Regions from separate parts of the Streptomyces sp. NPDC048352 genome, predicted to be linked through region 2. Evidence: riboswitches for the same ligand, from Rfam matches in the RefSeq annotation. Region 2 holds a riboswitch; each other region holds the start of a gene.
The links. A riboswitch is a leader RNA that binds a small molecule or an ion and turns the genes downstream of it on or off. The one in region 2 is predicted to bind cobalamin.
Positions count from the first base shown of each region.

Region 1 (10,069 bases), on a different contig from region 2:
AGATGCGGGTGGTGGCCTTGCGTTCGTCGCCGTGCAGGGACAGGTCCGCCTGGGCGTGGGCCCGGATGAAGTTCGACTCCGCGGGCTCGTCCAGGGAGGCCGCCAGCCGGACCGCGTCGTCCAGGAGGCCGATGACGTGCGGGAACGCGTCGCGGAAGAAGCCCGAGATGCGCAGGGTCACGTCGATGCGGGGGCGGCCCAGCTCCCCGAGGGGGATCGCCTCGATGCCGGTGACGCGCCGGGAGGCCTCGTCCCAGACCGGGCGGACGCCGAGCAGCGCGAGGGCTTCCGCCACGTCGTCGCCGGCCGTGCGCATCGCGCTCGTGCCCCAGAGGGAGAGGCCGACCGAGGCCGGCCACGCGCCTTCGTGGTCGTCGCGGTAGCGCGTCAGGAGGGAGTCGGCCAGGGCCTGGCCCGTCTCCCACGCGAGGCGGGAGGGGACGGCCTTCGGGTCGACCGAGTAGAAGTTGCGGCCGGTGGGGAGGACGTTCACCAGCCCGCGCAGCGGGGAGCCGGACGGGCCGGCGGGGACGAAACCGCCGTCCAGCGCCCGGACGACGTGCGCGATCTCGTCCGTGGTGCCGGCCAGGCGCGGCACGACCTCGTGGGCGGCGAAGGCGAGGATGTCCGAGACGGCCTGCGGGTGGCCCGCCGAGACCGCGGCGACCGCGTCCGGGGACCAGCCCGCGTCCTCCATGGCCTGCACCAGGGCGCGGGCCGTCTCCTCCACGGTGTCGGCCGCGGTGCGGGTGGCCGCCGATTCGTCCAGGCCGAGGGCCTCGCGCAGGCCGGGCAGGGCGGAGGTGCCGCCCCAGATCTGGCGGGCGCGGAGGATCGACAGGACCAGGTTGACGCGGGCCTCGCCCGTCGGGGCGCCGCCGAGGACGTGCAGGCCGTCGCGGATCTGGGCGTCCTTGACCTCGCACAACCAGCCGTCGACGTGCAGGAGGAAGTCGTCGAAGCCGTCGTCGTCGGGCCGCTCGTCCAGGCCCAGGTCGTGGTCGAGCTTCGCCGCCTGGATCAGCGTCCAGATCTGGGCGCGGATGGCCGGGAGCTTGGACGGGTCCATCGCGCTGATCTGCGCGTACTCGTCCAGGTGCTGCTCCAGGCGCGCGATGTCGCCGTACGACTCCGCGCGGGCCATCGGCGGCACCAGGTGGTCGACCAGGGTGGCGTGCACGCGGCGCTTGGCCTGCGTGCCCTCACCCGGGTCGTTGACCAGGAACGGGTAGACGAGCGGCAGGTCGCCGAGCGCCGCGTCCGGGGCGCAGGACGCCGAGAGGCCGGCGTTCTTGCCCGGCAGCCACTCCAGGTTGCCGTGCTTGCCCAGGTGGATCATCGCGTCGGCGCCGAAGCCGCCGTCCTCGGCCGCGGCCTGGATCCAGCGGTACGCCGCCAGGTAGTGGTGCGAGGGAGGCAGGTCCGGGTCGTGGTAGATCGCGATCGGGTTCTCGCCGAAGCCGCGCGGCGGCTGGATGAGGATCAGCAGGTTCCCGCGGCGGAGCGCCGCGAGGACGATGTCGCCCTCCGGGTTCGAGGAACGGTCCACGAACATGTTGCCCGGCGCCTCGCCCCAGTGCTCCTCGACCTGCTCGCGCAGCTCGGCGGGCAGCTCGGCGAACCAGCGCCGGTAGTCGGCGGCCGGGATGCGGACCGGGTTGCGGGCCAGCTGCTCCTCGGTCAGCCAGTCCTGGTCGTGGCCGCCGGCCTCGATCAGGGCGCGGATCAGCTCGTCGCCGTCGCCGGAGACCAGGCCGGGGATCTCGGTGACCGGGCCGAAGTCGTAGCCCTCCGCGATGAGCGTGCGCAGGAGTTCGACGGCGCTGGCCGGGGTGTCGAGGCCGACCGCGTTGCCGATGCGGGAGTGCTTGGTCGGGTAGGCGGAGAGGACCAGCGCGATCCTCTTGTCGCGCCGCTCGATGTGGCGCAGGCGGGCGTGGCGTACGGCGATGCCGGCGACGCGGGAGGCCCGCTCGGGGTCGGCCACGTACGCGGGCAGGCCGTCCTCGTCGATCTCCTTGAAGGAGAACGGGACGGTGATGAGCCGGCCGTCGAACTCGGGGACGGCGACCTGGGTGGCGGCGTCGAGCGGGGACAGGCCCTCGTCGTTCTGCTCCCAGTTGCCGCGCGAACCCGTCAGGCACAGCGCCTGGAGGATCGGCACGCCGAGCCCGGCCAGGGCGCCCGCGTCCCAGGACTCGTCGTCCCCGCCCGCGGAGGCGGTGGCGGGGCGGGTGCCGCCGGCCGCGAGCACGGTGGTGATGATCGCGTCGGCCGGCTCCAGGGCCTGGAGCAGCTCCGGCTCCGGGGTGCGCAGGGAGGAGACGTACAGGGGGACGGGCTGCCCGCCCTTCGCCTCGATGGCGTCGCAGAGGGCGTGCACGAAGGCGGTGTTGCCGCTCATCTGGTGGGCGCGGTAGTAGAGCACCGCGACGCGCGGGCCGGCGGGGGCCGCGTGCGGGGTGCGCTCCAGGGGGCCCCAGGTGGGGGAGGTGGCGGCCGGCTCGAAGCCGTGGCCGGTGAGCAGCACGGTGTCGGAGAGGAAGCGTGCCAGCTGCTCCAGGTTGGCCGGGCCGCCGTGCGCGAGGTAGCGATGCGCCTCGGCGGCGATGCCGATCGGGACCGTGGAGGCCTCCATCAGCTGCGCGTCGGGGGCCTGTTCGCCGGTCAGCACGACCACCGGGCGGGTCTGGCCGGGCGCGAGGAGCACGTCCAGGCCCTCCTGCCAGGCGCGGAGCCCGCCGAGGAGGCGTACGACGACCAGGTCGGCCCCGTCGAGGAGACCGGGGAGGTCGTCGAGGGGAAGGCGGGAGGGGTTCGCGAACCGGTACGGCACGGGGCCGCCGGCGGTGTTCGCGGCGCGGGCGCTGAGCAGATCGGTGTCGGACGTCGACAGCAGCAGGATCATGCGGCGGCAGGCCTTCCTCGGGGTTTCCGCGCCCCGGGCAGTGAGGACAGCGGGAGTTCCTGACTCACCCGGCCGATCGCTCCGCGGGGTTCACAGTGGCGGGACCGCGCCGGAATCGCACCGGGCTTCCTCCCATGTCGCCGTCCTCGGCGATGACGGGCCGAGCGGTCCGTCGGAAGGTCATCTTAGGCGGCCTTTTCCCTGGCCGGGAGTGGGGGTGGGGTGGGCGGCGGTGGTGGGGCCCGGGGTGGGGGACGTGGTGGGGGTGGGCGGGTGCCGGGTGCCGGGTGCCGGGTGCCGGGTGCCGGGTGCCGGGTGGGGGTGCGGTGGGGGTGCGCTGCGCGGGCTGCTCCCCACCCCGCCCTTCGCCCGTTCCCCGGGGCTCCGCCCCGGACCCCGTACTCGGGGGCTCCGCCCCCGGGCCCCCGTGGGCTCTGCGGGGCTTCGCCCCGGACCCTGTGCTCGGGGGCTTTGCCCCGGGCCCGCGTAGGTTCTGCGGGGCTTCGCCCCCGCCCTCACCCCCGTGGGCTCCGCCCCCGGACCCCCGTGGGTTCTGCGGGGCTTCGCCCCGGACCCCGTGCTCGGGGCTCCGCCCCCGGGCCCCCGCCCGTTCCCTGAGCCCCGCCCGTTCCCCGGGGCTCCGCCCCCGGGCCCCGTGCCTGGGGGCTCCGTCCCCGGGGCCCCGGGGGTTCTGCGGGGCTTCGCCCCGGGTCCCGCGGGTTCCACCGGGCTTCGCGCCCCCGCCCCACGGGCTTCGCCCCCGCCCCCACGGGGCTTTGTTCCGCTGTTCTGTGGGTTTTTCCGGGGTTTCGCCCCGGGCGCCACGGGGTTCGTCTGTGGAGTCACGTCGGATTTCCGGGGCTTCGCCTCCCCGGGCGTCGGGCCTCAGGTGTCGGTGGGGGTGTGGGGGTTCGGGGTGGCGACGGACACAGGTCGGGGGTGGGGAATCGTGGGTATGCTCGCGGCCATGCCCCAGCCCCCTTCCGCCGCATCGCGGGACGAACCCGTCATACGCGACCGCGGCGACGCCTGCCCCGGCGCGCTGCGGCTGCACGCCGCCGACGACGGGTACCTGGCGCGCGTCCGGATCCCCGGCGGGCTGCTCACCGTCCGTCAGGCCGCCGCGCTCGGGCTCGCCGCCGACCGGTTCGGGGACGGGCACCTGGAACTCACCTCGCGCGGCAACGTCCAGCTGCGCGGCCTCACCGACGACTGCGGCGCCGGGCTCGCGGCGCTGCTGGACGGCGCCGGACTGCTGCCCGCGCCGAGCCACGAGCGGGTGCGCAACATCGTGGCCTCCCCGATGGGCGGCCCCCACGTCGTGCACTGGGTGCGCGAGCTCGACCGCGTGCTGTGCGCCGGCGCTCGGGCGGCCGCCCTCTCCGGGCGGTTCCTGTTCGCCCTCGACGACGGACGCGGGGATGTCGCCGCCCTCGACCCCGACGTGACCGTGCTCGGCCGCGCGGACGGGCGGGCGCTGGTGCGGCTAGGAGCGGCCGCCGAGGCCGTCGCCGTCGCCGCGGCCGACGCGCCCCGGGCGGCGCTGCTGGCCGCCGAGTACTTCCTCGACGCCGCCGACGCCGCCGGGACTCGGGCCTGGCGAGTCGCCGAGCTACCCGACGGACGGGGTCTCGACGCCGCAGAGTTCGCCCTGCGGCTGGCCGCCGCCGGGATCGACGCGGCCCGCGTGCCCGAGGTGGCGTGGCCGCACGCGCAGCCGCCGCGGCCCGGCGGGGCCGGCGACGCCCTGTGCGTCCTGCCGCCGCTCGGCCGGATGGACTCCGCCCAGTGGCGGGTCCTCGCCGACGTCGCCGCCTCCGGTGGCGGCGAGCTGCGCGTCACGCCCTGGCGCAGCGTCATCCTCCCGCGGGGCGAGGCCCCTTGGCCCGCCGACGCCGGCGCCCGGATCCGGGCCGCCGGCCTGGTCACCGCCGCCGACAGCCCCTGGCGGACCGTCACCGCCTGTACCGGCAAGCCCGGTTGCGCCAAGTCCCTGGCCGACGTACGCGCCGACGCGCGTGCCGTCGTCACAGGCTCGGCGGGCGAGCTGCCCGTGCACTGGTCCGGCTGCGCGCGCCGCTGCGGCCATCCGCGCGGCACCGCCTGGGTCGACCTGGTCGCCACCCCCGACGGGTACGAACTCGACGGGCGGCCCACCCCGTACGACCGTCTGGCGGCCGCCCTCACGGCCGCACGCACCACCACAACACCCGCATCGCAGTGAAGAAATGAGCGAGTACACCGTGTTCGAGTACGAGAAGGACGGCGCCGCGATCTACCGCCAGTCCTTTGCCACGATCCGCGCCGAGGCGGACCTCTCCGGGCTTCCCGCCTCGGTCGCCCAGGTCGCGGTGCGCATGATTCACGCCTGTGGCATGACCGACCTCCCCCAGGACCTCGGCTACACCCCGGACGTCGTCCTGCGGGCCCGCGCCGCGCTGCACGCCGGCGCGCCGATCCTGTGCGACGTACAGATGGTCGCCAGCGGTGTCACCCGCAAGCGGCTGCCCGCGGGCAACGAGGTCATCTGCACCCTCTCCGACCCGGCCGTGCCCGCGCTCGCCGCGAAGACCGGCACCACGCGCAGCGCCGCCGCACTCGAAGTCTGGCGCGACCGGGGCCTGTTGGAGAACGCCGTGGTCGCCGTCGGCAACGCGCCGACCGCGCTGTTCCGGCTGCTGGAGATGATCGAGGAGGGCGCCCCGCGCCCCGCCGCCGTCATCGGCGTGCCCGTCGGTTTCATCGGCGCCGCCGAGTCCAAGGACGCCCTCGCCGCCCACCCCTCGGGCCTCGACCACCTGATCGTGCGGGGCCGGCGCGGCGGCAGTGCCATCGCCGCCGCCGCGATCAACGCGATCGCGAGCGAGGAAGAATGAGCCGTCAGGACGACAAGGGCAAGCTGTACGGCGTCGGGCTCGGGCCCGGCGACCCCTCCCTCATGACCCTGCGGGCCGTCGAGGTGATCGCCGAGGCGGACGTCGTGGCGTACCACAGCGCCCGCCACGGCCGCTCCATCGCCCGTTCGATCGCCGCGAAGCACCTGCGCTCCGACCACGTCGAGGAACCGCTGGTCTACCCGGTCACCACCGAGACCACCGACCACCCGGGCGGCTACCAGGGCGCGATGGAGGAGTTCTACGAGGCCTCCGCCGCCCGGCTGGCCGCCCACCTGGACGCCGGCCGCACCGTGGCCGTCCTCGCGGAGGGCGACCCGCTCTTCTACGGCTCGTACATGCACATGCACAAGCGGCTCGCGGACCGGTACGAGGCCGAGGTCATCCCCGGCGTCACCTCCGTCAGCGCCGCCGCGGCCCGCCTCGGCACCCCGCTCGTGGAGGGCGAGGAGGTGCTCACGATCCTGCCCGGCACCCTGCCCGAGGAGGAGCTCACCGCGCGCCTCGCCGCCACCGACTCGGCGGTCGTGATGAAGCTCGGCCGTACCTTCCCCGCCGTCCGGCGGGCCATGGAGGGCAGCGGCCGGCTGGCCGAGGCCCACTACGTCGAGCGCGCCACCATGGAGGGGGAGCGGACCGGGGCCCTGGCCGAGACCGACCCCGACAGCGTCCCGTACTTCGCCGTCGCCGTCGTGCCCAGCCGGATCGGGAACCCGGGCAGCGTGCCTGCGGGCCCCGGCGAGGTCGCGGTCGTCGGCACGGGCCCGGCCGGGCCGCTGTGGCTGACCGCCGAGACCCGGCGGGCGCTGGCCGACGCGGAGGTGCTCGTCGGGTACACGACGTACCTGGACCGGGTGCCGGTCAAGCCGGGCCAGATCCGGCACGGCTCCGACAACAAGGTGGAGTCCGAGCGCGCCGAGTTCGCCCTCGACCTTGCCCGGCGCGGCAAGCGGGTGGCCGTCGTCTCCGGCGGTGATCCCGGGGTCTTCGCCATGGCCACGGCGGTCCTGGAGGTGGCCGGCCAGGCCCCTTACGAGGACGTGCCGGTGCGGGTGCTGCCGGGGGTGACCGCGGCCAACGCGGCGGCCGCCGCGGCCGGGGCCCCGCTGGGCCACGACTACGCCACCCTCTCGCTCTCCGACCGGCTCAAGCCGTGGGAGGTCATCGCGGAGCGGCTGCGCGCCGCCGCCGCGGCCGACCTGGTGCTCGCGCTGTACAACCCGGGCTCGCGCAGCCGGACCTGGCAGGTCGCCAAGGCCCGGGAGCTGCTGCTCGAACTGCGGGCCCCGCAGACCCCGGTGGTCGTCGCGCGGGACGTGGGCGGCCCGGAGCAGTCGGTGCGCGTCGTGACGCTGGCCGAACTGGAGCCGGCCGAGGTGGACATGCGCACGATCCTGCTGATCGGTTCCTCGCAGACGCAGGTCACGCAGCGGCCCGACGGCTCGCGGGTGACGTGGACGCCGCGCCGCTACCCGTGACGTGAACGCGCGGCCGCGCCGTGCCGCGGCGCGTGCCGTGCCGCGGCGCGTGCTGTGCCGAGACGTGCGGCCCGGGGAGCCCGGGCCGCACCGCCGGCTCAACTCGGGCAGCCCGCCAGGGCGTCGGGGCAGCCCTGCACGGCCGCGGGGTCGACGGTGAGCAGCTGCCACGACAGCACCGCGGCCGGGGGCGAGTCGTCCTGCGCGGTGGGCTCGACGTGCACGGTCAGCGCCGGGCCCGCCGGGAGGTTCAGCCGCGTCACCTCCCCGACCGTGCCGCAGGCCACGTCGAACGGGCGCTCCCCGGAACCGCCCTCGCGCGACAGCACCACCGTCACCCGAGGGCTCTCCTCGCTGTCGCAGGCGAGGTCCAGGCGGTACGGGCCCTCGCCGCCGGCCTCCAGGGTCTTGTCCAGGCCGCCGGCGAGGAAGCCGGTGCCGCGCATCGTCACGCGGCCGTCGCCGGCTTCCCTGCCCAGGGCCTTGTCGGCCCGCTGGAGTGCGTCGTCGGGCTCCCACACCCGGGGCGCCGCTTCCTGCCCGCTGCTGCTGCCGCAGCCGGTGACGAGCGTCGCGGCGGCGAGGATCAGGACGAGGGAGTGACGTATCCGCATCCCCTCAGCCTAGAGGGTGCAGCCGGGCCGGTGGCGGCGGGCGCGTGGACGGCATCCGGGCCGGTGGGAGGCGCGGCGCGCAGGCACCGGCCCCACGAAGCGGAGGACCGGCGCGGCCCCGGAACGTACGCCTCCGAGGCCTGCGCCGGGGCGTCCGAACGCCTCAGGCCGGGTGGATTCGGTACGCCTCTGACCGGGGCGGAGTCGGTTGGTCTCGGGCCGGGTGGAGCCGGTACGTCTCTGGCCGGGGGAGCCGGCAGGCCTCAGCCGGGTGGAGTCGGTTGGTCTCGGGCCGGGTGGAGCCGGTACGTCTCTGGCCGGGGGAGCCGGCAGGCCTCAGCCGGGTGGAGCCGGTAGGCCTCGGGCCGGGTGGAGCCGGTACGTCTCGTGCCCGGGGAGCCAGCACGCCTCTGGCCGGGCGGAGTCGGTACGTCTCGTGCCCGGGGAGCCAGCACGCCTCGAGCCGGGCGGAGCCAGCACGCCTCGGGCCGGGCGGAGCCAGCACGGCTCTGGCCCGGCGGAGCCAGTACGCCTCTGGCCCGGCGGAGCCAGTACGCCTCGGGACCGGCGAGACCGTACGTCTCAGGTCCGGTGGAGCCAGGCCAGGACCGCCTCCACCGAAACGGCCTGCGCCACCTGTGCCGGCACCGCCGGCCGGCGTACGACCAGGACCGGGATCCCGGCCTCGCGGGCGGCGGTGAGCTTCGGGGACGTCGCGTCGCCGCCGCTGTCCTTGGTGACCAGCACGTCGATCCGGTGGCGGGCCAGCAGCTCCCGTTCCTCGGCCAGCCCGAACGGGCCGCGCGCCAGCAGGACTTCCGTGCGCGGCGGCATCGGCGTGGCCGGCGGATCGACCGAACGCACCAGGAACCACGTGTCGGTGAGGTGCGCGAAGGCGTGCAGCCCCATCCGGCCCGTGGTCAGGAACGCCCGGCCGCCCAGCGACGGCAGGACGGCGGCCGCGCCGGCGAGGGAGTCGGCGAACGTCCAGTCGTCGCCCGGCCCGGGCGTCCAGCCGGGACGGCGCAGCGCCAGCAGCGGGACGCCCGTGAGCGCCTGCGCCTCCGACGCGTTGAAGCTCATCCGCTCCGCGAAGGGGTGGGTGGCGTCGACGACGTGCGTGACGTCGTGGCCGACGATCCAGCCCGCGAGGCCCGCGACGCCGCCGAAACCGCCGATCCGGGTCTCGCCCGGCGGGAGCACGGGCGCGGCGACCCGGCCCGCGAGCGAGGTCGTCACCCGGTACGAGGTCCCGCGCGCCAGCGCCTCCGCCAGGCGGCGGGCCTCCGTCGTGCCGCCCAGGATCAGGACGTGCCGTCCGCCGGCATCAGCCCCGGGCACCTCAGCAGACATGCCGGTCGCGCTCGGGCGAGTACAGGTGGCTGTCGCGGAACTGCTCGGCGCCCAGGGTCCGGCCCACCACGATCACCGCCGTGCGCACCAGGCCCGCCGCCTTCACCTGCTCCGCGATGTCGCTCAGCGTCCCGCGCAGGATCAGCTCGTCGGGGCGGCTGGCCATCGCCACCACCGCCACCGGGCACTCGGCGCCGTAGTGGGGCAGCAGTTCGTCCACGACCCGGTCGACGTACCGGGTGGCCAGGTGCAGCACCAGCAGCGCACCGCTGCGGCCGAGCGTGGCCAGGTCCTCGCCGGGCGGCATCGGCGTGGCCTGCTGGGCGATCCGGGTCAGGATCACGGTCTGGCCGACGGTCGGGACGGTCAGCTCCCGCTTCAGCGCGGCCGCCGCGGCGGCGAAGGCCGGCACGCCCGGGACGACCTCGTAGGGGATGCCGGCCGCGTCGAGGCGCCGCATCTGCTCGGCCACCGCGCTGAAGATGGACGGGTCGCCCGAGTGCAGCCGCGCCACGTCCAGGCCCGCCGCGTGGGCGCGTACGCACTCGGCGACGATCTCGTCCAGGTTCAGCTGCGAGGTGTCCACCAGCCGGGCGTCCGCCGGGCATTCGGCGAGCAGCTCGCGCGGGACGAGGCTGCCCGCGTAGAGGCAGACCGGGGCGGCGGCCAGGGTCCGGGCGCCGCGCACGGTGATCAGGTCGGCGGCGCCGGGGCCCGCGCCGATGAAGTACACGGTCATTCTCGATCTCCTTGTGTCTTCGTGACCGACCACTGGGTGACCGGCATCGCCTGCCGCCAGCCCGTGAATCCGCCGACCGGCAC
Region 1 covers NZ_JBEZKZ010000054.1:15,223-25,291, reverse strand. The annotation lists gene cobN (cobaltochelatase subunit CobN) at 1-2,908, opposite strand, end outside; cobalamin riboswitch at 2,941-3,098, opposite strand; gene AB0D45_RS24570 (cobalamin biosynthesis protein CobG) at 3,876-5,132, shown strand; gene AB0D45_RS24565 (precorrin-8X methylmutase) at 5,137-5,784, shown strand; gene AB0D45_RS24560 (precorrin-2 C(20)-methyltransferase) at 5,781-7,280, shown strand; gene AB0D45_RS24555 (hypothetical protein) at 7,379-7,894, opposite strand; gene AB0D45_RS24550 (cobalt-precorrin-6A reductase) at 8,477-9,247, opposite strand; gene cobM (precorrin-4 C(11)-methyltransferase) at 9,237-9,986, opposite strand; gene cbiE (precorrin-6y C5,15-methyltransferase (decarboxylating) subunit CbiE) at 9,983-10,069, opposite strand, start outside.
Region 1: it holds a riboswitch for cobalamin, as region 2 does, so the genes downstream of both, cobN (cobaltochelatase subunit CobN) here and AB0D45_RS16775 (prenyltransferase/squalene oxidase repeat-containing protein) in region 2, are expected to answer to the same signal.

Region 2 (10,069 bases):
GCCTTCCGCCGCGAGCAGCCCGTACGTACCGGCGCACATGCCGAGGAGGCCGCCGAGGGTGAGGGCGTTGGTGGTGCGCCGCACGGCCGGCGGAACCTGCGCCGTACGCCCGTACCCGCGCGCGTCCATCGAGGCGGCGACCGCCACCGAGCGCTCCAGCGCCCCCTCCAGCACCGGCAGGCCGATCTGGAGGACGGCCTTCACCCCGCCGGTGGGGCGCCCGCGCAGCCGGCGGGCGGTCCGCAGCCGGGCCACGTCGGCGACCATGTTCGGCGCGAACGTCATGGCGACGACCACCGCCACGCCCGCCTCGTACAGAGCGGCGGGCAGCGACTTCAGCAGCCGCGCCGGGTTGGCGAGCGCGTTGGCGGCGCCGACGCAGATCAGCAGCGCGGCCAGCTTCGCGCCGTCGTAGAAGGCGAAGACCAGCTGCTCGGCGGTGACCCGACCGCCGAACCGGACGCCCTGCGCCCAGGCCGGGAGCGGGACTTCGGGCAGGGTGACGAGGGTGTGCGTGCCGGGGATCGGGGAGCCCAGCAGCACGGAGAAGAGCAGCCGCAGCCCGATGACGAAGAGGCCGAGCCTGACGAAGGCCCCGTAGGAACGCGCCCACGGCGCCTCCGTGCGGCGGGCGGCGACCACGTACCCGGCGACGGCGACGATCAGCCCCAGGAGGAGGGGATGGGTGGTCCGGGACGCGGCGGTGGCGAGCCCGAGGGCCCACAGCCACCAGGCCCCCGCGTGCAGGGCGTTCCCGCGCCGGGCCTCGGGGGCCCGCCAGGGCCTTTCCCTTTCGTACGCCGGCCCGTGCGGGGCGCCCGCCCGCCCGGCGGCACCGGGCCGGGCCGGGGGTACGTGCGCGGGTGCCGCGCCGTGCGTGGTGCGCCCGACGCCGCGCCGGGCGGGGTACCCACCCGTGCGGGTGGACCCCGTGGGCGGCCGGCCGGCGCCGGCCGGCCCGCCGGGAGGGCGCGCCGTCATCGCCTGCGGCGGCGGGACTGCCAGACGGTGGCCCCGCCCAGGGCCAGCAGCGCCGCGACCCCGAGGAACAGGCCCGCCGAGGGACCGGAGGAGTCCTCCTGCGCCGAGGGGGCGGCTTCGGCGGGCGCCGGGCTCCGCGGCTCCCCGTCGGCGATCGGCTCGCCACAGCCCGTCTTCGGGAAGCCGGAGATCCCGCACAGCAGCGCCGCACTGTTGTAGCGCAGCGGCTTCGCCACCTCCGCCAGCGCCTCCGCCGCCGTGGCCTCCGGGGCCAGCTGGGCGCAGGCGGTGCGCGGGGTGTCCTGCGGCGGGGTCTCGCCGCCGGGCGCGTCCCCGGGCACCCCGAAGTCGATGACCACCGCCACCCGCTTGCGGCCGTCCGCCGGGGCGGTGCCGGCGCAGACGGCCTGGAAGTCGGCGGCCGCGCGCGGCCGGGCGGCCTCGTCGGCGGCGTCCTTGCTCACCGAGAAGCGGAAGCCGAGCGTGGCGCCGTCCGCGGGGCGGGCCGTCGAGGGGCCCTGGGTGGCGTACGCCCAGCTGCCGCCCGCACCGTCCCAGAACGACCAGTAGCGGTAGCCCGCCGCCAGGGCCGGGGAGGCCGCGAACAGGGTGAGGGCCAGACCCAGGACGCCCAGGACGCCCGCGACCGCACCCGCCGCCATGTGCGGACGGCGGCCGGTCACAGCTGGTTCTTCTTCCGGCGGCCGCTCAGCAGGATGCCGATGCCCATGCCGGCGGCGGCGCCCGCTCCGACGATCCACCAGATGCTCTGGTTGCCGGAGCCCGGCTCCTCCTTGCCCTCCACCTTCTGCGCGTCGGCGTCCGCGCGCTGCGGGGCCGGGCCCGTGGCGTTCAGCGCCGAGACCAGGTCGGTGCCGCCGAAGGACTTTGGGTCGGTGCCCGTCGCGTGCGCGGTCAGGACGAGGGTGGCCAGCGCGGCCGGGTTGTCCTTGGACCACTGCGCGGAGTTCTTCTGGAGCCACTCCAGCGCGCCCGCCGCCGACTGCCGGTGGCCCGCCGCGGCGAGGGCGATGACGGCGTCGGCGGTGTTGCCGGTGTCCGCCACGGGCTGGTCGGAGCCGGGAGTGACGGCCGTGAGGTGGCCGTCCTTCCTGAGGGCCTCGGCCAGGTAGCCGGCCGCGCCCCGGGCGGCGCCCGCCGGATCGGCGGGGGCGGCCGGGCAGGCGAGCGCGGCGGCCGCGGTGTCGGAGGCGGCGGGCTCGACGAGGATGCCCTTGCCCAGACCCGCCAGGGCGGCGGCGGCCGTGGCGTCGGCGTTGGCGGCGAGCTTGCCGTCGGCGGGCTGGTAGCCGAAGGCGCCCCGGTCGGAGGCCGGCTCGGTGGAGCAGCCCAGCTGGAAGGAGAGCAGGCCGTCGTACGCGGACTTGCCCGCCTTCGACTTCACCTGGTCCGGCGTCTCGCCCGCCGTGGCCAGCGCGCTGATCACGATCGCGGTGGAGCTGCCCTCGCTGGGGGAGCCGGGGACGTAGGCCCAGCCGCCGTCCTCGTTCTGTACGGACTTCAGCCAGTCGGCCGCCTTCTTGACCTCGGCGTCCTTGCCGCCGAGGGCCTTCAGCGCCTGCACGGCGACGGCGGTGGCGTTGGTGTCGAACACCGTCTTCGCGTCGCACACGGCGCCCGCGTCCGCGCGGAAGGAGGCGAAGCCGCCGTTCGCGCACTGCTGGCCGGTGAGCCAGGCCACGGCCTGCGGGGCGGGCTTCACGCCCGCCGTCCGCTGGGCGAGCAGCGCGAGGGACTGGCGCCACACGCCGTCGTACGTCGGGTCGGCCTTGCCGAACAGGCCCGAGGGGACGACCGGGGGCGCGGAGGGGGAGGGCGGCGGGGTGTCGGCGAGGGCGGCGGGAGCGACGCCGACGCAGAGCACGGCGGATGCGGCGAGCGCTGCGGCGCTGCGACGGACGTTCATGGCGGGGCGGGTGCCTCTCGTACGGGGGGCGGGAGACAGGCACGCGCAGGCACCGGGCTCCGGCTCCGTTTACCTCGACGGTGCCGGCCGCCGGAGGACCCGGCGGCACGAGCCGCGCACCTCCGGTACGGGGCATTCCGGCTCGCCGTCCCGCGTGCTGCGGGCCGGGTCACGGTTGCGGGTCAGCGCCGGATTCGCACCGGCTTCCCCCCATACGGAAGTGTGGACGACGGGCTCACTGTACCGGCCCGTAGCCGGCGGGTCGGGGGGCCCGGGGCGGCAGTGCCCCTTACCGGGGGCGGCCCGGAGTGCGGCGCGGAGTGCGGCCCCGTGGCCGGGCGCGGCGGGCGAGGGCCGGCTCCGGCCGCACCGGATCACAGCGCCCGGTACGCCACCGGGTCCGTGCCCGGCACCGCCTCCGCCCGGCCCTGCTTCACCAGCCGCCGCAGGTGGGCCTCCGCTTCCGAGACGGCGATGTTCCGGGATCCGTACGGGATCTGCTCCCAGGGCCGGTTCCACTCCATCCGCTCCGCGAGCCCCCAGGGGGTCAGGGGCTCGGCCAGCAGCCGCCACAGCCCGGTCAGCCGCTCCTCGTGGTGCTCCAGCAGCTCCCGCACGCGGGCGGGGGCGTCGGTGAAGGCGTGCTGGTGGGCGGGGAGCACCTCGGCGGGCCCCAGGCGGCCGACGCGTTCGAGGGAGTCGAGGTAGTCGCCCAGGGGGTCGGTGACGCGGGTGTCCCCGGGGGCCTCGTACAGGCCGATGTGCGGGGAGATCCCGGGGAGCAGGTGGTCTCCGGAGAAGAGCCGGCCGTTGCCGGGCAGGCCCGCGGGGTGGGCCTCCTCCAGGTGCAGGCAGACGTGGCCGGGGGTGTGGCCCGGGGTCCAGATCGCGCGCAGGCGGCGCCCGGCGAGGGGCAGCAGCTCGCCGGGGACGATCTCCCGGTCGGGGACGGCGGCGCTCAGCCCGGGCAGGGTCCGCATCCGCCCGCTCGCCCGGGCCGCGCGCAGAGGGGCGACGTGCTCCTCGGGGGCCCCGGCGGCGGCGAGCTTCTCGCCCATGTAGTCGAACCAGACGCCCGGCTCGGCGGAACGGGTCCGCACGACGACCTCGGTGTCGGCGGCGTGCATGGCGATCCACGCCCCCGAGGCCTCCCGGACCTGGCCGGACAGGCCGTGGTGGTCGGGATGGTGGTGGGTGATGACCACCCCGTGCACGTCGGCGACCGCGAGGCCGAGCACGCCCAGCCCGGCGATGAGGGTGTCCCAGGAGGCGGGGTCGTCCCAGCCGGTGTCGACCAGGACGGGCCCGCGGCCGGTGTCGAGCACGTGGACGAGCGTGTGGCCGAGGGGGTTGTCGGGGATGGGCACCTTCAGGGCCCAGACACCCCCGCCGTGGTCGGTGACGTGGGGGGTGGTGGTCGGGGTGGGGTGAGGCGTGGGCTGGGGTGCGGCCTCTGACATGGGGGCTCTCCCTGCTGACTGGCCGGTGACGAGAACGCGTTTCAGTAGGAGCCCAAGTCGACCATCTCGCGGGCTTCCTGACTACCCGCAGGATCTTGCGGCAGCCCGCGCCCGGCCGTGTGCGGACCGTGGACTCCTCGAACTAGAACTGGTATCAGTTCTGCGACATCGGTGAGATCGTGCGCAGCCCCTGGAGGCATCGGACATGACCGAGCTCGTGGAACACGCCCAACTGTTCATCGGCGGGGAATGGACGGATCCGCTGGGCACCGGCACCATCCGGGTCGTCTCCCCCCACACCGAGCAGGTCATCGGCAGCGTCCCGCACGCCTCCGAGGCCGATGTGGACCGCGCCGTGGCCGCCGCCCGCAAGGCCTTCGACGAGGGCCCCTGGCCGCGCCTGTCGCTGGAGGAGCGGACCGCCGTCGTCTCCCGGATCAAGGACGCCATCGCCGTCCGGCACGAGGAGATCGCCCGCTCCATCAGCTCCCAGAACGGCTCCCCGTACTCCTGGAGCATCCTCGCCCAGGCCCTCGGCGCGATGATGGTCTACGACTCCGCCATCAAGGTCGCCGCCGCATACCCCTACGAGGAGCGCCGTCAGGGCGCGCTCGGCCCGATCCTCGTGCGCCGCGAACCGGTCGGGGTCGTCGCCGCCGTCATCCCGTGGAACGTCCCCCAGTTCGTCGCGGCGGCGAAGCTCGCGCCCGCGCTGCTCACCGGCTCCGCGGTCATCCTCAAGCCGTCCCCCGAAGCCCCCCTGGACTCCTTCATCCTGGCCGACATCGCACGGGAGGCCGGGCTGCCGGAGGGCGTGCTCTCGGTCCTGCCCGCCGACCGCGAGGTCAGCGAGTACCTGGTCGGACACCCGGGCGTCGACAAGGTCGCCTTCACCGGCTCCGTCGCCGCCGGCAAGCGCGTCATGGAGGTCGCCGCGCGCAACCTGACCCGGGTCACCCTCGAACTCGGCGGCAAGTCCGCCGCCGTGATCCTGCCCGACGCCGACGTGGAGAGCACCGTCGCCGGGATCGTCCCGGCCGCCTGGATGAACAACGGTCAGGCCTGCGTCGCCCAGACCCGCATCCTCGCCCCGCGCAGCCGGTACGCGGAGGTGGCCGAAGCCCTCGCGGCGGCGGCCGGCGCCCTGGTCGTCGGAGACCCCCTCGACCCCGCGACGCAGCTCGGCCCGCTCGTCGCCGAGCGCCAGCAGCGGCGCTCCCTGGACTACATCCGGATCGGCCAGGAAGAGGGGGCCAAGATCCTGGCGGGCGGCGGCCGCCCGGCCGGCCTGGAACGGGGCTGGTACGTGGAACCCACCCTCTTCGGCGACGTCGACAACTCGATGCGGATCGCCCGCGAGGAGATCTTCGGCCCCGTGGTGTGCCTGATCCCCTACGGGGACGAGGAGGAGGCGGTGCGGGTGGCCAACGACTCGGACTTCGGCCTGAGCGGCAGCGTCTGGACGGCCGACGTCGAGCACGGCATCGACTTCGCGCGCCGGGTGCGCACGGGCACCTTCAACGTGAACACCTTCAGCCTGGACATGCTGGGGCCGTTCGGCGGCTACAAGAACAGCGGCGTGGGGCGGGAGTTCGGCCCGGAGGGGCTGAGCGAATACCTGGAGCACAAGATGATCCACCTCCCGGCGGGTGCGTGATGGGGGACCGCTGGCAGGTCGAGGTCGACCGGGGGGTCTGCATCGGAGCGGGCATGTGCGTGAACCACGCCCCGGACGCCTTCACCCTCGACTCGGCCCGTCAGTCCCACCCCCGCTCCCCGGTCACGGACGCCAACGAACCCACGCTGACGGCGGCGGAGGGCTGCCCGGTGGAGGCCATCCTCATCACCCTGTCCCCGTCGGGGGAGGCGGTGTTTCCGCCGGAGGAGTGAGGGGTGGGGTGGGGTGGGGGGCGGGGTGGGGGAGCGGGGTTTCGGTGGGGCGGTGTCAGGGCTGGTTCGGGGGTTTCCCGTCAGTCCCATCGTCGTTCCGTGTCGTGCCGGCCTGTCAAGGGCGCTCCTTCGTCGCGTCGCTTCGCGATGGCCTTCGGCCACCCTTGACAGCCCGTCCCGCCCCGGAAAGCCGAAAGACTGCCGGGAAGCCCCCGAAAGAACGGTCACCAGGGAGGACAGGCAGGAGCGGGTCCCTCAGGGACGAGGCGAGGGGCCAGGGGTCATGACCCCTTCCCGGATCCGGGCCCGTGTCTGGGGCTGATAACCGCACCAGAGGTTGACCAGGAGACCGTCCGGCGGGCTGCGCAGGCCACCAGCCGCCAATTGGCCCGCGTGCGGGGGGTGATGGGCCTGACAGACTCGACGCCTGACTACTCAGGGAGTTGTGATGCAGGTAGCCGTGGTCACTTTCGACGGGTTCAACGAACTCGACAGCTTCATCGCCTCAGCACTGATCAACCGGTCCGGTCTGGAGGCCTTCATCACGACGCCTACCCCGGTGGTCACGTCGATGAACGGCGTCGAGGTGACCGGGCAGCGGTCGATGGATTTCGTGACCGAGGCGGATGTCGTGCTGATCGGCAGTGGGGTGAAGACGCGTGACGTGGTCGCCGACGACCGGCTCCTGTCCATGCTGCCGCTCGACCCTTCGCGCCAGCTGATCGGTTCGCAGTGCTCCGGCGCGCTCGTGCTCGCGCGGCTCGGCTTGCTGGGTGACATGCCCGCCTGCACGGACATGACGAGCCGGCCCTTCGTCGAGGCCTGCGGCGTCACCGTGCTGGACGCCCCCTTCCACGCCGAGGGGAACATCGCCACCGCCGGCGGCTGCCTGGCCTCCCAGTACCTCGCTACCTGGGTGATCAGCCGCACCCTCGGGGAGGAAGCCGCTCGCGCCGCCATCGACTACGCCGCCCCGGTCGGCGAGAAGCTGGAGACCGTCCAGCGCTCCCTGCGCGCTGTCCACGCCGGTGAGAGTGCCGTGATCTGACCCGCCTACTGCTGCCGGATGGGCTCCTGATCAACATTTGGTGCAGGTACCAGCCCCAGACGGCCGCCGGACGCCAAGCAATGAGAAGTGCGTAGCGATCTGTCGCGCCCATCAGCTTCCCGCGCTGCTCTGGTCGCCGTTCGGTGCGGGTGGGGCCGGGCCCCCGGTCCTGGACGCGGATATGGGGCCCGGATGCCCGGCGGGCCATGGCCCTGGCCCCTCGCCTCGTCCCTGAGAGACCCGCCCCTCGGACCTGTCCCTGGTGACCGTTCTTTTGGGGGTTTCCCGGCAGTCTTTCGGCTTTCCGGGGCGGGACGGTCGGTCAAGGGTCGCCGAAGGCGATCGCGAAGCGACGCGACGAAGGAGCGCCCTTGACGGGCCGGCCCGACGCGGAATGACGATGGGACTGACGGGAAGCCCCCAAACCCTCCCTGATCCGGTCCCGGGAGACCCCGTACCCGCACCCCCACCCCTACGCCACAATCAGGCCTTCCGCGCCGCAGCCGCCCCCGCCGAAGCCCCCGCCCCCGTCAGGTCGATCAGCCGGCACACCGTCTCGATGTCGATCTTCACCTGGGCGATCGACGCGCGGCCCGAGAGCCAGGTGATCAGGGCCGAGTGCCAGGTGTGCTCGATGACCCGGACCGCAGAGAGCTGTTCCGCCGTCGGCGGGGCGTCGAGGCCCATGGCGTCCAGGATGATGGCCGTCGTCAGCCGCGAGACCGTGTCCACCTCGGGCGAGACGCTCCGGTCCGCGAAGGTCAGGGCGCGCACCATCGCGTCCGCGAGGTGCGGTTCCCGCTGGAGGGCGCGGAAGGCGCGCATCAGGGTCTCCGCGACGCGGGCCGCCGGCTCCTCGCCCGCCGGGGGGCGCTTGCGCAGGGTGGTGTGCATGTGCTGGAGCTGGTCCTGCATGGTGGCGACGAGCAGGTGCACCTTGGACGGGAAGTAGCGGTAGAGGGTGCCCAGCGCGACGTTCGACGACTCCGCGACCTCCCGCATCTGCACGGCGTCGAAGCCGCCCCGGCTGGCCAGCTGCGCGCTCGCGTGCAGGATGCGGCGCCGGCGCGCCTCCTGGCGTTCCGTCAGGGGAGGCGTCACGGCCTTCGCTTCCGCTGTCATGTGTCCCGTTCCTGGCGTTCCGTGTCGTTGCGGCGGCTGATTCCGGGATGGTCCGCGGGTCAGCATGTCAGGCGCCCGAGCCGTGGCGCGAATCACCTGCTCCGCCTCTTACGGTGTGGTTTCCGGCCGGTAGATTCAATGGTCTTCAGGGGATCAACTCTGAAACTTGTTCTACATTATCCGAGCGGTTACGCTCCGGCGAAAGTGCAGGGAGAAGGGGGCCGAGAGTGACCGCAGAGGCCATGGTGACGAGCCCTTTCGCAGGGTCCGCCACCGACGGCGACCGCCCGTTGCGCATCGCACTCCTCACCTATAAGGGGAACCCGTTCTGCGGCGGCCAGGGCGTCTACGTCCGCCACCTCTCCCGGGAGCTCGTCAAGCTCGGGCACTCCGTCGAGGTCATCGGCGCGCAGCCCTATCCGGTGCTGGACACCGGTGCCACGCTCACCGAGCTGCCGAGCCTGGACCTGTACCGCAGCCCCGACCCCTTCCGCACGCCCAAGCGCGGCGAGTACCGGGACTGGATCGACGCCCTCGAGGTCGCCACCATGTGGACCGGCGGGTTCCCCGAGCCGCTGACCTTCTCGCTGCGCGCCCGGCGCCACCTGCGGGCCCGTGCGGGCGAGTTCGACGTCATCCACGACAACCAGACGCTCGGCTACGGACTGCTGGGCGACCTCGGCGCGCCCCTGGTCACCACCGTCCACCACCCCATCACCGTCGACCGCAAGCTCGACCTCGCCGCCGCCAAGGACCGCAAGAAGCGCGCCTCCGTCCGGCGCTGGTACGCGTTCACGCGCATGCAGGGCCGGGTGGCCCGCCGGCTGCCCTCGGTGCTGACCGTCTCGGGCTCCTCCCAGCAGGAGATCGCCGAGCACCTCGGCGTGCGCGACGACCGCATCCACGTCGTGCACATCGGCGCGGACACCGACCTGTGGTCTCCGGACCCCTCCGTCACGGAAGTCCCCGGGCGGATCGTGACCACCTCCAGCGCCGACGTCCCGCTCAAGGGGCTCGTCCACCTCGTCGAGGCCCTCGCCAAGCTGCGCACCGAGCAGCCCGACGCCCACCTCGTCGTCGTCGGCAAGCGCGCCGAGAGCGGGCCGGTCGCCCGCGCGATCGAGACGTACGGGCTCCAGGACGCGGTGCGGTTCGTCAAGGGCATCACCGACGCCGAACTCGTGGACCTCGTGCGCAGCGCCCAGGTCGCCTGCGTCCCCTCCCTCTACGAGGGCTTCTCGCTCCCGGCGGCCGAGGCCATGGCCACCGGCACGCCGCTGGTCGCCACCACCGGCGGGGCCATCCCCGAGGTGTCCGGCCCCGACGGGGAGACCTGCCTGGCCGTGCCGCCCGGCGACGCGGGGGCGCTGGCCGGCGCGCTGGGCCGGCTGCTGGGCGACGCCGAGCTGCGCGCCCGCCTCGGGGCCGCCGGACGGGAGCGGGTCCTGACCCGGTTCACGTGGGCCAAGGCCGCCGAGGGCACCGCCGCGCACTACAGAGCCGCCATCGCGCAGGCCGCCGCCGCCCGTACCCGCTGAGCGCGCCGCCCAGCGCACCACCGAGCCCCACCGCAGTGCATCCGCACCACCCTTCACCCCCGTGACCGCGAAGGCAGGACCCCGTGCTGACCGTCGATTTCTC
Region 2 covers NZ_JBEZKZ010000028.1:1,382-11,450, forward strand. The annotation lists gene AB0D45_RS16765 (energy-coupling factor transporter transmembrane protein EcfT) at 1-981, opposite strand, end outside; gene AB0D45_RS16770 (SCO2322 family protein) at 978-1,643, opposite strand; gene AB0D45_RS16775 (prenyltransferase/squalene oxidase repeat-containing protein) at 1,661-2,908, opposite strand; cobalamin riboswitch at 3,022-3,152, opposite strand; gene AB0D45_RS16780 (MBL fold metallo-hydrolase) at 3,283-4,368, opposite strand; gene AB0D45_RS16785 (aldehyde dehydrogenase) at 4,574-6,025, shown strand; gene AB0D45_RS16790 (ferredoxin) at 6,025-6,258, shown strand; gene AB0D45_RS16795 (DJ-1/PfpI family protein) at 6,707-7,306, shown strand; gene AB0D45_RS16800 (TetR family transcriptional regulator) at 7,790-8,428, opposite strand; gene AB0D45_RS16805 (glycosyltransferase family 4 protein) at 8,656-9,966, shown strand; gene AB0D45_RS16810 (class I SAM-dependent methyltransferase) at 10,050-10,069, shown strand, end outside.

Region 3 (10,069 bases), on a different contig from region 2:
CCCCAGGTCGCGCTCACCTTCCACGGCAACGGGGACCCCGCCCTCGCCCGTGCCGTACTGGCCGCGGCCGAGAAGGGCGGCGCGCGGGTCACCGTACTGGCCATCGGCAGCTGGCTCGACGCCCACCCCGAGATGGCCCGGCGGATCCTCGACGGCGGCCACGAACTGGGCAACCACACCCAGCGCCACCTCGCGATCAACGACATGTCCGAGGCGGAGGCCCAAGCCGAGATCACCGGCTGCGCCCAGCGCCTCAAGCGCCTCACCGGCTCGATCGGCACCTGGTTCCGCCCCTCGCAGACCCAGCACGCCCGCCCGCTCGTCCGCAGGCTCGCCCAGCGGGCGGGCTACCCCCACGTCCTCTCGTACGACGTGGACTCCCTCGACTTCACCTCGCCCGGCGCCGCGGCCGTCATCCGCACCGTCACCGGGACGATCCAGCGCGGATCGGTGGTGAGCCTGCACTTCGGCTACGCGGACACGGTCGACGCGATGCCGCCCCTCCTCGAAGAACTCGCGCGCCGCCGACTGCGCGCGGTGACCACCACGGAGCTGCTGACCTCATGAAGACCACCCGCCTTCCCCGGAAGGCCACCGTGCTGCTGGCCGGTCTGGTCCTCGCCGCCCTGGCCGGCTGCGGATCGGCCGACAAGGCCCCCGCCGGGGCGCTCGGCTCCAAGGGCCCGGCCAAGCCCGCCAAAGCCGTCCCGGCCGTGCCGCCGGGACTGGCCGGGATGCCGCCGCTGCTCGACCCGCACGACGTGTACGCCGCCGACCGGCCGAACCGGCTCTCGCCGGTGGTCAAGAACTTCCCGTCCCGCGTCTACGTCCCCAACACCAACTCCAACACGGTGTCCGTCATCGACCCGGCCACGTACAAGGTCATCGACACCATCCCGGTCGGCGTCCAGCCGCAGCACGTGGTGCCCTCCTGGGACATGAAGACCCTGTGGGTCAACAACAACCGCGGCCACACCCTCACCCCGATCAACCCCGCCACCGGTGAGGCCGGCAAGGCCGTCGAGGTGCACGACCCGTACAACCTGTACTTCACCCCCAACGGGAAGTACGCGGTCGTGATGGCCTCCATGGACCGCGAGCTGGTCTTCCGCGACCCGCACACCATGGACCGCGTCAAGACCGTCCCCGTGACCTGCTTCGGCGTCAACCACGCCGACTTCTCGGCGGACGGCCGGTACTTCATCGTCAGCTGCGAGTTCTCCGGCGAACTGCTCAAGGTCGACACCGAGAAGATGGAGGTGATCGGCCAGCAGAAGCTGCCCTTCGAGGGCGCGATGCCGCAGGACGTGAAGATCTCCCCCGACGGGAAGACCTTCTACGTCGCCGACATGATGGCGCACGGCATGTGGGTGCTCAGCGGCGACAAGTTCGACGTCCCCAAGCTGCTGCCCACGGGCAAGGGCTGCCACGGCCTGTACGTCAGCCGCGACTCCCGGCAGATGTACGTCTCCAACCGCGGCGAGGGCAGCATCTCGGTCTTCGACTTCAAGGAGAACCGGCTCACCAAGAAGTGGCAGCTGCCGGACGGCGGCAGCCCCGACATGGGCGGGGTCTCCGCCGACGGCAAGGTGCTGTGGCTGTCGGGCCGCTACAACGGGGAGGTCTACGCGATCGACACCACCAGCGGGAAGCAGCTGGCGCGCATCCCCGTCGGCGGCGGCCCGCACGGCCTCGCCGTCTACCCGCAGCCGGGCCGCTACTCCCTCGGCCACACCGGCATCTTCCGGTAGCCCCGCCGCCGCCGGCCCCCCTGTTGCGACGGTGCCCCGGGAGCTCGCACAGCTCCCGGGACACCGACATCCACCAGGCGGCTCCGGGGCGACCGACGTCGCCCGGGCGGCCTCCCGGTGAAGCCGTACGCCCGCCGCGGCCGGCGGCCGGGCCGAGGAGCCCCGTACGCTCCTCGGCCGCGTGCGCCGACCGTGCCCGCCCCGCCCCGCGTACCGGCTCTCGCTCTCAGCCGGTACGCGGCTGCATTCACCTCCGGGCGTATTCCGCCCGGCGGAATACGGGACCCTTTCGCCCGCGTCCCTGCGGAATGCGCCGTCGGCCTCCGGGAAATGCGCTCCGTCCCGTTCGGTGGCCGGCAGGCGGAATTCATCCGGAATTCCGAAAGCGCTCCCACCCCCGTCCCGGCGGGCCGGGACAGCCGCGCGCGCCGGACGTGAGACCTGCGGCGAAGTGGCGGCACGCACGGGGGAGGGGCGGAGCTCTCATGCTGCGTCAGCTGCGATCGTCACCGGCGGCAACCCTTGGTGCCGCATGTCCCTGGGAGCCCCGTGCTCCTGGTGTGGCGGCAATGCCGTTACGTTATGCCGTGATCCCGGAGCGTGACAAGGGGCAATCGGATTTCTTGGCCGGAATTATCGCCTCCGCGCGTTTTCCGGGCCGTTCCACCGGCTGTTCCACGGGCTTGTGCGGGGTGGAGGAAATACATATCTGCCGGCCGACCGGGACCCGCGGCGGGGCCGCGGGCCCGCTGCCGCTACCCTGAGCCGGTCAACAAGCACCGAGAAGGGGTGGACCCAGTGGCTGACATCGAGAGCGCACGCGCGACGTTCGACAAGTTCGACGTGAACGGTGACGGCTTCGTCACGGCCGACGAGTACAGCGCGGCCATGAAGGAGATGGGTGACCACTACGTCACCGCCTCGATCGCGGACTCCGTGATCGCCGCCAAGGACGCCGACGGCGACAAGCTGCTCAGCTTCGACGAGTTCTGGGCCTCCCTGAACAAGTAGGCGCGCCGCGCCCGCCTCCGCCCCGCCCGCAGGGGCGGGGGCGCGTCAGGCCGGAGTCCCGCCCCGCGGCGGCGCCGCGTCCTGCGCCGAGGACAGCTCCTCCACCTCCGAGAGGGCCTCCTCCAGCCAGCTCAGCCAGAACCCCTCCAGGGCGATGCCGCCGTGCAGCACGAGCCGGCGCAACCGGTCCGGGGCGGTGTCCCGCCCCGGCGGGAAGTCCTTCGCCTCGATGCCCTCGTACGTGGCCAACTGCGCCCGGTGCAGGTCGAGATGGCGCCGCAGCTCCGCCCCGAGCCCCTGCGGCCCGACCACCGCCGCCGCGCGGAGCCGCAGCAGCAGCGCGTCCCGCACCGGCTTGGGGTCCTGGCTCTCGTCCACCCACCGCGCCAGCTCCGCGCGCCCGTCGGGCAGTACCTCGTACTCCTTCTTCTGCCCGCGCACGGGCACCTCGCTCGGCAGCTCCCGGATCAGCCCGGACTCCTCCAGCCGGCCCAGCTCCCGGTAGATCTGCTGGTGCGTCGAGGACCAGAAGTAGCCGATGGACTTGTCGAACCGCCGGGTCAGCTCCAGCCCCGACGAGGGCTTCTCGAGCAGGGCGGTGAGGATGGCGTGCGGCAGTGACATGCCGCCATCCTAGGTTTGCGGGCCGGCCGGCGAGGCCGCCGGCCGCCACTCGGCCAGCGCCTGCGGGACCCGCGGCCCCGGCAGGTGCGCGGCGAGCAGGCCGTGGGCGCGCAGGAAGGCCGTCACCGCCGGGGCCCAGGCCTGGCGAAGGCCCGCCGAGGCCAGCAGCTCCGGGTCCGAGAGCAGCTCACCGGCGGGGCCGGTGCGGATGCCGGCCGGGGTCAGCACCGCCGCGTCGTCCGCCCAGCGGACCGCGAGGTCCACGTCGTGGGTGGCCATCACGACCGTGGTGCCGCCGGCGCGCAGGCCCGCGAGGGCGTCCAGCAGGCGTTCCTGGCCGTCCGGGTCGAGCCCGGCCGTCGGTTCGTCCAGGATCAGCACCCGCGGGGCCATCGCCACCGCGCCGGCGATCGCCGCGCGCTTGCGCTGCCCGTACGACAGCAGGTGCGTCGGGCGGTCCCGCAGCGCGGTGATGTCCAGGGCGGCCAGGGCGGCCTCCACCCGCTCGCGGACCTCCCCGGCGGGCAGCCCCAGGTTCATCGGGCCGAAGGACACGTCCTGCTCGACGGAGGCCGCGAAGAGCTGGTCGTCGGGGTCCTGCACCACCAGCTGCACCGAGGTCCGCAGCCGGGTCAGGCCCTTGCGGTCGTACGCCACCTCCGCGCCGTCCAGGCGCAGCGACCCCGGCCCCGGCCGCAGACCCCCGCTCAGCAGCCGCATCAGCGTGGTCTTGCCGCTGCCGTTGCGGCCCAGCAGCACCAGCGCGCGGCCCTCGGCGATGGCGAAGTCCACCCCCGACAGTACGGCCGGGCCGTCCTCGTAGGCGTATCCCGCGCCGACCAGCTCCACCAACGCGGTCACAGCCACAGCTCCTTCAGTACGAGGGTCCCCGCGGCCAGTGCGGCCAGCAGGGCGGCGGACCCCGTCAGGAACCGCCAGGACAGCGTCGCCCCGGGCACGAGCACCCGCAGCGCGCCGTCGTAACCGCGCCCCGCCAGCCCCTCCTGGAGCCGGGCGGCGCGGTCGAAGGCCCGGACGAACGAGGTCGCCGCGAGCCCGGCCAGCGAACGCCACACCGCCGCCCGGCTGGTCTGCCCGAGCCGGGCCGCCTGGGCGCGGCGGACCTGCGCCATCGAGTCCAGCAGCAGGAAGCCGATCCGGTACATGACCAGGGCCACGTCCACCACCGGCGCAGGCACCCCAGCCCGCACCAGCCGCGGCAGCACGTCCGAGACCGGCGTCGTGAAGGCGAACAGCAGCACCCCGAGGGAGGCCGCCGAGGTGCGCAGCAGCAGCTCCGCCGCGTGCCGGGGCCCGTCCGGGGCCAGGGCGAGGAAGCCGTCCGGGCCGCCCACCGACACCAGCAGCGGCAGCGCCCCGGTCACGCAGAACCCGAGCGGCACCCGGAAGGCCCGCCACAGCTGCCGCCCGGCCACCCCGGCGGGCCCCAGCAGCACCGCCAGGGTCGCCGCCGCGACCAGCGGCCCGCCCGGCCACGGCGGCAGGCTCACGGCGGTGAGGGTGAGCCCGAACCCCAGCAGGGCCTTCTCCAGCGGATGGCGGCCCCGCCAGCGGCTGGAGTGGGCCGCGACGTCGATCGGCAGCACCTCCTACGACTCCGGGGCGGAGTGGGCGGCCTCGGCCTGCGCCAGGGCCTGCGCCGCGCCCTGGCGGCGGCCCTTGCGGACGCCGAAGTAGTAGGCGAGCACGCCGGCTCCGAGCGCCGCCTGGAGGGCGAACAGCGCGGACTCGATCTCCGCGGAAGGCGGCTCGTACAGCGGGGAGAACCAGGGCTCGTAGTCGGGCTTCAGCTCGGTGATGGCGCTCTCGGCCTGCGCGTCGGCGCCGGTGAACGGCTCCTCCTTGCCGTCGCCGAGCCCCAGCGCGAGCGGGAGCACGGCGAGCGCCGCCACCAGGAGCAGCAGCAGGCCGTTGATCTTCGCGTTCCTGGACATCAGAGCGCCGCCTCCGTCTTCGTCCGCTCGCCGCCGGTCAGCTTTGCGACGCCGAGCCGGACCAGGTCCGTCTTGCTGGACTGCATGAGCAGCCGCATCACGAGGACGGTCAGCAGCCCCTCGCTCACCGCGAGCGGGATCTGGGTGACCGCGAAGATGCCCGCGAACTTCTCCAGCGAGCCCAGGAAGCCGCTCGCCGGGTCGGGGAAGGCCAGCGCCAGCTGGACGGAGGTCACGCAGTAGGTGACCAGGTCGGCGAAGAACGCGCCGCAGAACACGGCCGCCATCAGCGGCACGTTGGATGCGCGCAGCAGCCGGTAGGCCCCGTAGCCCGCCCAGGGACCGGCGATGGCCATCGAGAACACGTTGGCGCCGAGGGTGGTGAGCCCGCCGTGGGCCAGCAGCAGTGCCTGGAACAGCAGGGTGATCGTGCCGAGCACCGCCATGATCGGCGGCCGGAAGAGGATGGCCCCGAGCCCCGTCCCCGTCGGGTGCGAACAACTTCCCGTCACCGACGGGATCTTCAGGGCGGACAGGACGAAGGTGAACGCTCCGGACGCCCCGAGCAGCAGCGTGCTCTCCGGGTTCGACTTCACCTCGCGGGTCAGGGCGCGGACCCCGTGGACGACGAACGGGGCGGACGCGGCGCCCCAGGCGGCCGCGTGCAAGGGGGGCAGGAAGCCCTCGGCTATATGCATGTGTGGGGAGACCTCTCCAGCACCTCGTGGATGGACGACGCGCCCCGGCCGGTCTCCTGGCTCACGGGTACTGATGCCCTGGCTCCGCCTTCCCGGGCCCATGCGGTCTCCCGCGCGGGCCCAGTGGCTTCCCGCAGGATTGGAGCCGGACTTCCCGATCACAGTGGCGAGGGCCGCACCGGTTTTCCACCGGTTTCCCGAACACCAAGGCCACCCGACCCTAGTCGCCCGCACGGACCGTCACAACCCGGACCGATCCGGCCACCCGGTCACCCGCCCCCGGACGGGTCACGCCCGCTGGCCGCCCCGCGCTCCCGCGGGCACGGTGGGGGCATGGCCGACGACCAGAGCCCACGGTACGAGGACCTCTCCGCCGTCTACGTCAACTGCACCCTCAAGCGCTCTCCCGAGACCAGCAACACCGAGGGGCTGATCGCGAGGAGCCGCGCCGTCATGGAGTCCGCGGGCGCCCGGACCTCGCTGATCCGCGCCGTCGACCACGACATCGCCACCGGCGTCTGGCCGGACATGACCGAGCACGGCTGGGACAGCGACCAGTGGCCGGTCCTCTACAGCCAGATCATGGACGCCGACATCCTCGTGCTGTGCGGCCCGATCTGGCTCGGCGACAACAGCTCCGTCATGAAGCAGGTCATCGAGCGGCTCTACGCCTGCTCCTCCCTGCTGAACGACCGGGGCCAGTACGCGTACTACGGGCGCGTCGGCGGAGCGCTGATCACCGGCAACGAGGACGGCGTCAAACACTGCGCCATGAACGTCCTCTACAGCCTCCAGCACCTCGGCTACGCCATCCCGCCGCAGGCCGACGCCGGCTGGATCGGCGAGGCCGGACCCGGTCCCTCGTACCTGGACCCCGGCTCCGGCGGCCCCGAGAACGACTTCACCAACCGCAACACCACCTTCATGTCCTGGAACCTGATGCACCTGGCCGCGCTCCTCAAGCGCGCCGGGGGCGTCCCGGCCCACGGCAACCAGCGCTCCCTGTGGGACGCGGGCTGCCGCTTCGACTTCCCCAACCCCGAACACCGGTAGCGGCCGCCCGGACGGCGGCGGGCCCGGGACGTCCCACGTCCCGGGCCCGCCGTCCGTACCGCGGGATCAGCAGGTGTTCGGGTGTGCGACGTCCAGCACGAACCGCTCGGGCGAGTGCAGGACGGAGGTGGTGTAGGACGGGGCCGTGTCGAAGGCGGCGCCGAAGGTCACGTACCCCTCGAAGTCGCCGGTCATGGCGAGGCCCTTGAGCTTGCTGAGGTAGATCTGCTGGAGCTTCGGGCCCTGGTAGACGTTCTGTCCGGCGTCGTTGTGCGCGGCGGCCGGGTGCAGGCGGATCTCCAGGAAGTACTTCCCGGCCAGCGGGACGGGCTTGCCGGACCCGTCGTAGACGAGCTGGGAGACGGGAGTGACGGTGACCGGGGGCACGTAGCCTTGGAGGTCGATCACGATCCGGTCGTACGTGCAGTGCCCGCCCCAGCGGGCATTGACCACGAGCGGGGTCTGGGTGGTGGTGGTGGAGGTGGTGGCGGCTGAGGCCGGCGCGGAGAGCGCGAGCCCCGCGGTGAGCAGGGCGCCCGTGGCCAGGGCCACGATCCGGCGGCGGTGCAGGTGACGCATGAGGTCTCCCCGGTGTCCGTGAGACGGGGACGGGCTGTCATCTCATAAGACACACGGGGGCCGCGGACGGTTGCACGCCCCGTGCCCCCGGTACGCGAGCGCCGCGTAGGGCCCGCCCTCGGGGAGGGCGGGCCCTACGCGGCACGGGTCCGCGGGCCGGTGTCAGGCGCCGGTGCTCAGCACTCGATGACGTTGACCGCGAGGCCGCCGCGCGCCGTCTCCTTGTACTTGACCTTCATGTCGGCGCCGGTCTCCTTCATGGTCTTGATGACCTTGTCGAGGGAGACCTTGTGGCTGCCGTCCCCGCGCATCGCCATCTTCGCGGCGGTGACGGCCTTGACGGCGGCCATGCCGTTGCGCTCGATGCAGGGGATCTGGACCAGGCCGCCGACCGGGTCGCAGGTCAGGCCGAGGTTGTGCTCCATGCCGATCTCGGCGGCGTTCTCGACCTGCTCGGGGGTGCCGCCCAGGACCTCGGCGAGCGCGCCCGCCGCCATGGAGCAGGCGGAGCCGACCTCGCCCTGGCAGCCGACCTCGGCGCCGGAGATCGAGGCGTTCTCCTTGAAGAGCATGCCGATGGCGCCCGCGGCGAGGAGGAAGCGGACCACGCCGTCCTCGTCCGCGCCGGGCACGAAGTTCACGTAGTAGTGCAGGACCGCCGGCAGCACGCCCGCCGCGCCGTTCGTCGGGGCGGTCACCACGCGCCCGCCCGCCGCGTTCTCCTCGTTGACGGCCATCGCGTAGATCGTCGTCCACTCGCTGCGGTGCATCATCGGGTCGCCCTCGGTGCGCAGCTGGCGCGCCGTGGCGGCGGCCCGGCGCTTGACGCGCAGCCCGCCCGGGAGGATGCCCTCGCGGGACATGCCGCGCGACACGCAGGACTGCATGACCCGCCAGATCTCCAGGAGGCCCTCGCGGATCTCCTCCTCCGTGCGCCAGGCCTTCTCGTTCTCCAGCATCAGGGAGGAGATCGACAGGCCGGTCTCGTTCGCCAGGCGCAGCATCTCGTCACCCGAGCGGAAGGGGTACTTCAGCACGGTGTCGTCGAGCTTGATCCGGTCCTCGCCGACCGCGTCCTCGTCCACGACGAAGCCGCCGCCGACCGAGTAGTACGTCTTCTCCAGCAGCGGGGCGCCGGAAGCGTCGTAGGCGAAGAGCGTCATGCCGTTCGCGTGGTAGGGCAGCGAGCGGCGGCGGTGCAGGATCAGCTGGGTCGGCTCGTCGAAGTCGATCTCGTGGGCGCCGCCTATCTCCGCGCCCAGCAGCCGCAGCTTCCCGCTCCGGCGGATGCGCTCGACCTCGTCGTCGGCGCCCTCGACGTCCACCGTGCGCGGGGAGTGGCCCTCCAGGCCGAGCAGGACCGCCTTGGGGGTGCCGTGCCCGTGGCCGGTCGCGCCGAGGGAGCCGAACAGCTCCGCGCGGACGGACGCGGTCTGGGCGAGGACACCGTCCTTCTTCAGCCGCGTGACGAACATGCGCGCCGCGCGCATCGGGCCGACCGTGTGGGAGGAGGACGGGCCGATGCCGATGGAGAAGAGGTCGAAGACGGAGATGGCCACTGGCGGACTCCCTTGTCTGCTCGTGGGGTGGGAGGGGGCAGGAGAGGCGGATCGTGCCGGGTGGGGGCATTGTGCGGATTTTGTCCGACAGACGAGCTTAACGCGGCGAAATGAACGGCTTGGCCGCCGGACGGATCGGGAGGGCTGCGGGCGCGTGTACTGGATCAAGGTGCGCCCGGGCATGGGAAGGGCCCGGCCCCGTACGAGACGAGGCCGGGCCCCCCGGGCCGTCGTTAGAGCGACGGGTACAGCGGGAACTTCGCGGCGAGCGCCGAGACGCGCGCCTTGAGGGCCGCGGCGTCGTAGGCCGGCTTCAGCGCCTGCGCGATGATCTCGGCGACCTCGGTGAAGGCCTCCGTGTCGAAGCCGCGCGTCGCCAGGGCCGGCGTACCGATCCGCAGGCCCGAGGTGACCATCGGGGGCCGCGGGTCGTTCGGGATGGCGTTGCGGTTGACCGTGATGCCGACCTCGTGGAGGCGGTCCTCGGCCTGCTGGCCGTCCAGCTCGGAGGTGCGCAGGTCGACCAGGACCAGGTGCACGTCGGTGCCGCCGGTGAGGACGTCCACGCCCACGGCCTTCACGTCGTCCTGCACCAGGCGCTCGGCGAGGATCTTCGCGCCTTCCAGGGTGCGCTCCTGGCGCTCCTTGAACTCGGGCGAGGCCGCGACCTTGAAGGAGACGGCCTTGGCCGCGATCACGTGCTCCAGCGGGCCGCCCTGCTGGCCCGGGAAGACCGCGGAGTTGATCTTCTTGGCCAGCTCCTGCGTCGACAGGATGACACCGCCGCGCGGACCGCCGAGGGTCTTGTGCGTGGTGGTGGTGACGACGTGGGCGTGGGG
Region 3 covers NZ_JBEZKZ010000009.1:62,888-72,956, reverse strand. The annotation lists gene AB0D45_RS07775 (polysaccharide deacetylase family protein) at 1-567, shown strand, start outside; gene AB0D45_RS07770 (YncE family protein) at 564-1,751, shown strand; gene AB0D45_RS07765 (EF-hand domain-containing protein) at 2,550-2,762, shown strand; gene AB0D45_RS07760 (PadR family transcriptional regulator) at 2,808-3,386, opposite strand; gene AB0D45_RS07755 (ATP-binding cassette domain-containing protein) at 3,396-4,253, opposite strand; gene cbiQ (cobalt ECF transporter T component CbiQ) at 4,244-4,993, opposite strand; gene AB0D45_RS07745 (energy-coupling factor ABC transporter substrate-binding protein) at 4,997-5,341, opposite strand; gene AB0D45_RS07740 (energy-coupling factor ABC transporter permease) at 5,341-6,039, opposite strand; cobalamin riboswitch at 6,068-6,272, opposite strand; gene AB0D45_RS07735 (flavodoxin family protein) at 6,373-7,092, shown strand; gene AB0D45_RS07730 (hypothetical protein) at 7,159-7,671, opposite strand; gene AB0D45_RS07725 (L-serine ammonia-lyase) at 7,848-9,230, opposite strand; gene glyA (serine hydroxymethyltransferase) at 9,464-10,069, opposite strand, start outside.
Region 3: it holds a riboswitch for cobalamin, as region 2 does, so the genes downstream of both, AB0D45_RS07740 (energy-coupling factor ABC transporter permease) here and AB0D45_RS16775 (prenyltransferase/squalene oxidase repeat-containing protein) in region 2, are expected to answer to the same signal.